2 regions of the Paenibacillus phoenicis genome follow, and region 2 is predicted to be linked to the other one. Evidence: riboswitches for the same ligand, from Rfam matches in the RefSeq annotation. Region 2 holds a riboswitch; the other holds the start of a gene.
The links. A riboswitch is a leader RNA that binds a small molecule or an ion and turns the genes downstream of it on or off. The one in region 2 is predicted to bind S-adenosylmethionine.
Positions count from the first base shown of each region.

Region 1: another riboswitch for S-adenosylmethionine. It lies ahead of U9M73_RS13335 (methionine ABC transporter ATP-binding protein); the one in region 2 lies ahead of metA (homoserine O-acetyltransferase MetA).

Region 1 covers NZ_JAYERP010000001.1:2,799,251-2,801,653, forward strand. Annotated here, with positions in the region: gene U9M73_RS13330 (methionine ABC transporter permease) at 1-239, opposite strand, end outside; gene U9M73_RS13335 (methionine ABC transporter ATP-binding protein) at 239-1,252, opposite strand; SAM riboswitch class I at 1,343-1,500, opposite strand; gene U9M73_RS13340 (Cthe_2314 family HEPN domain-containing protein) at 1,628-2,344, opposite strand; gene U9M73_RS13345 (UbiD family decarboxylase) at 2,359-2,403, opposite strand, start outside.
Region 2 covers NZ_JAYERP010000001.1:470,002-472,404, forward strand. Annotated here, with positions in the region: gene corA (magnesium/cobalt transporter CorA) at 1-402, opposite strand, end outside; SAM riboswitch class I at 892-1,021, shown strand; gene metA (homoserine O-acetyltransferase MetA) at 1,142-2,077, shown strand; gene U9M73_RS02155 (aminotransferase class I/II-fold pyridoxal phosphate-dependent enzyme) at 2,095-2,403, shown strand, end outside.

The DNA of each region.
Region 1 (2,403 bases), 2.3 Mb from region 2:
AACGCAACGATCAAGATAATGAACGGAACCGAGCGAAGGATGTTAACAATTAGCGAAATTATCCGGTAAACCCATCCTAATACCAAGGATTGAGAACGCGAGAAGGTGTACAGCAACACCCCGAGCGGAAGCCCGATCAAGAAAGTAAACAAGGTTGCAAAACCCATCATCTTTAGGGTGTCCAGCGTGGCCACACCCATCTCTGCCCAATCGATGGTTCCGAGATCCAATCCACGCATTATTCGATCACCTCCACGTCAAGGTCGCGTTCCCGCAGGAGCGACAGCGTGCGCTCCACCTGGTCATCTTCGCCTTCAAACGATACGGTCAGTTGACCGTACGGGATATCCTTAATCGCTGAGATCGTGCCTTGCAGGATGGCGAAGTTGACGCCGGTTTCCCGAACGACCTGGGACAACACCGATTCGTAGGTTTTCGCTCCCAGGAACGTGATTTTCACCAGCTTCGCCCACGCAGGATGCGGAACCGAAGTCGCCAGCTTCAAGCCTTCGTCCCCTGACTCCCGGTGGATAAACTCCCGGGTCACCGGATGTTTCGGCTTCAGGAACACCTCCGTCACCGGCCCCTCTTCCACGATGCCTCCTTGGTGAATAACCGCCACACGGTCGCAGATGCTTTGGATGACATGCATCTCGTGCGTAATCAGCAGGATCGTCAGCTGGAACCGCTTGTTGATGTCCAGCAGCAGCTTCAGGATGGAATCCGTCGTCTGTGGATCCAGCGCCGAAGTGGCCTCGTCGCACAGCAGCACATCCGGTTCGCTGGCCAAGGCCCGGGCGATGCCGACGCGCTGCTTCTGACCACCGGAGAGCTGCGCCGGATACTTGTGACGATGCTCCTCCAAGCCGACGAGAGCCAGCAGCTCATTGACCTTCTCCGCGATGGCCGCCTTCGGCGTTCCGATCAGCGTCAGCGGAAATGCGATATTATCATAAACGGTAGCCGATGACAGCAGGTTGAAATGTTGAAAAATCATGCCGATCTTGCGGCGCTGCTGCTGCAGCTCACGCTTACCGAGCTTCGTCAGCTCAACCCCGCCGACCCACACCTCACCTTCGGTCGGGCGCTCCAGCAAATTGATGCAGCGGATCAACGTGCTCTTGCCGGCACCGGAATGACCGATGACGCCGAAGATTTCCCCTTTGCGAACGCTCAGATTTAATCCGGACAGTGCGGGGGTCGCCGTTTTTTTGGTGCGATAGATTTTCGTAATGCCCTTAAGTTCAATCAATCGGCTAACCTCCTGTTCCTAGCATGATGTAAATATAAGAAAAAGAGCCCTAACAGATTCAAAGGGCTCTCTTTACGTAAAGACAATGCCTTCTCATCTGCCAAAACCGAGTAAATCACATCGGTTTTGAAGGAATTAGCACCATGACATTCCGCCGTGACGAGTGCGCTACATCCTGCAAATCATTTCACGGGCGAATCGGTTGCTGGGCTTCATCGGGCCTTTCCCTCCGCCTCTCTCGATAAGAAATAAAATATGAAATTAAAAGAGTCATTTGCGAGATTACATCGTTGTTAACCTGTCATGTAAAACTATTGATGAGTATAATGAGTTTTGTTCGTTTTGTAAAGAGGAAAAATAAGAATGGCGATCGGGTTAGATCGCCGTAATTTTTTTCCATCTATGATTGATGTAGTCAAAAACCGTGAAATAGGTTTCGCAAACCATTTGGTATCCCTGCTCAAGCTCACGGATATGCTGATCCAAGTCCTCCAGAGCAACCTTTCCGAACAACGCTTGATGCCGTTGCCACAAGTCGTCCTTCATCTCCGAGTTCATGTAGTGAATCTCCGTATTTCTCCGGCGCCGCAACACGCCCAGCGCTTCCCGGTACGTCTCTTTAATCGCGTTCAACCGGTTCCCCAGCTCGGTGTGAGTCTTCAAAGCAGCAAATTGGCGCAGCACGGTAAAATAAGAGAAACGCGACTTCACCTTCGATGTGTTCAAATCAAACAGTTCATTGAGCACCGTCCCGAGCTTGTCCAGCGCCGAGAACACGCGAATGAATCCGTCCTTGTAAAAATACACATATCTTGCATAATCCGCCCGTTCAACCGGATCCATGTCTTCAACGAATTCGGTATGTACCTTTTTGCGAAAAAAGGTGGCGGCATATAAGCATTGTTCGAGCTCATCCAACGAAGTGATCAAGCCGTGCACCCAAATCTCCAGCTTGCGGAAATCATGCGTAGGGTCTTGATGCTCCTTGATTTCCTTCTGCAGCAGCCTCACGGTCTGCGTCATCGCGCTGATCGTTTCGGCCAACCGCCCCTCGTTTTGGCGAGGCGGCTCCCCAAGCAAGCTTCGCAGCATAGGCATTCCCCTTTTCACAGAAAGTAGGATTTCCAACGCTGATCCACCAAGGACACGAT
Region 2 (2,403 bases):
GACCAGCAGGTACAGGAACCGGTCGGGCTCGCTGACCTCTTGCTCCCACAGGATCGGCTTCACCGCACGCAGCTCGTTGATTTTCTGTTTAGTAACTGTAATGATATAATGCCGTCCCAAGAAAATGTTCAATGCACGCAGGAAAATTTCCTCGTCATCATACCGAATGCTGTTCACGACGATGAAATAGTGGTTCTCGTAGGTTTCGATCTTCGGACGTTGCTCTTCTTCGCTTAAGCAGTCCTCCACAGCCAGATCGTGCAGTGAAAATAAAGGCTGCAGCAGGGCAAGGTCATCCACGCCCGCGTCGATCCAATAGAAGCCTTCTTCCGGAGGGGTGGTTGTCAACTCCACGTCCTCTACGGGGGTAAATACGCCGGCTAGAACATGACGGATTTTCATATGCTTTCACTCCTTTCCCCGGGCCTGAAGGCCTGGGATGCTCTTGTTGCAGCATAGGAAAGGGACCAACCGCGGGTTCGCCCGGCAACGGTCAAAAAGGCGTTTATGCAAATACCGGGAAACGAAAGTGCCCTTTACGTTCCGCAGGTACCCAGCGGGTCGGTTTCCTATGCAATTGTTTGACCTGGGTGTTCCTCTGCGGACTCGGGTCGCCTTCCATTCTCGGTTTCACCTCGCTATGATCAGGTTACATGAATATGCGTCAAACCCTAGGCCCGTCTGGGCCTAAAGGCACTTGTCTAGTATAACGCCAGCGAATGAAATGTTTCAACCCAAAAGTATACTATGTGCACTGGATTCAAGCGGTCCATGAACACCGTGTGATTTTTCTCGCAGAGTTCTTGACGGAATACCATCGGATACTTTAAAGTGAATGTCAGGGAGTACGGGCGATGGCCCAGGCCCCCGAAAATAACTAAATACAGCGAAATCTTATCAAGAGCAGGTGGAGGGACTAGCCCGATGATACCCGGCAACCGGCGATGAAACCCATCGCAGCGGTGCTAATTCTTGCAGGACCGTCCGTTTCGAACGCTGGACGGCTTCTGAGAGATGAGAGAGGCGCATACCGAATACGTAATGACCTTTCTCCCCGTGAGAGAGGTCATTTTTGTATAAACGGCCCCTCGAAACGGATGATGAATTAAGGATGACGCTACGATTAAAGGAGTGAAACCACATGCCGATTAAAGTACCGGACCATTTACCGGCCAAGGACGTGTTGGCCAACGAAAACATCTTTGTGATGGATGAAAGCCGTGCATACCATCAGGACATTCGCCCGCTGCGGATCGCGATTCTGAACCTGATGCCAACCAAGGAAACGACGGAGACACAAATCTTACGTTTGCTGGGGAACACGCCGCTTCAGGTGGAAATCGTCCTGCTACATCCGAGCACGCATACCTCAAAAAATACGTCCGCAGAGCATCTGGAGATGTTCTACAAAACGTTTGGCGATATTCGTAATCGCCGCTTTGACGGCATGATCGTGACAGGGGCACCGGTCGAGCAGTTGGATTTTGAAGAAGTGAACTACTGGGAAGAGTTGAAGGAAATCTTCGAGTGGTCCAAAACCCATGTCACTTCGACCATGCACATCTGTTGGGCCTCGCAGGCCGGATTGTATTACCACTATGGCGTTCGTAAAGTTCCACTGGCGAAAAAGTGCTTTGGTGTCTTCTCCCACACGGTCAACGATCCGAAGGTAAAGCTGCTGCGTGGGTTTGATGAAGTGTTCCAAGTGCCGCATTCTCGTCATACGGACGTGGAACGCTCGGACATCGAACGGGTGCCGGAACTGCAGATTCTGGCGGAATCGGAGGAAGCCGGCATTTATTTGGTCGCCACCCGCGACGGTAAACAGATCTTCGTGACCGGGCACTCCGAATACGATCCGGATTCGCTCAAATGGGAATATGACCGGGATGTTGCCAAAGGCTTGGAAATCGATCTGCCGGTAAACTATTTCCCGAATAACGATCCGACTCGCACCCCGCGTTCTTCGTGGCGTGCCCATGCAAACTTATTATTTTCCAATTGGTTAAACTACTATGTGTATCAAGAAACACCGTACGATATCGATCAAACGGCCGATTTTGTATATGAGATCTAAAAGTGGAGGGATTGCAGGTGGGGGAGAGAAACAAGGAATGGCGCATCGAGAGTAGATTGGCACAAATCGGATCGGTCGAAGAACCGGTCACAGGCGCGGTAAATTATCCGATTTATCAAGCCACGGCGTTTCGGCATCCGCGTCTGGGGCAAAGCACGGGCTTCGATTATATCCGTACGAAAAGCCCTACCCGCAAAGTGCTGGAAGACGCAGCGGCCGCTCTGGAATCCGGCGATGCCGGGTTTGCCTGTAGCTCCGGGATGGCCGCGCTGCAGACGGTATTTACGTTATTTTCTCAAGGCGACCATCTCATCGTATCGTTGGAT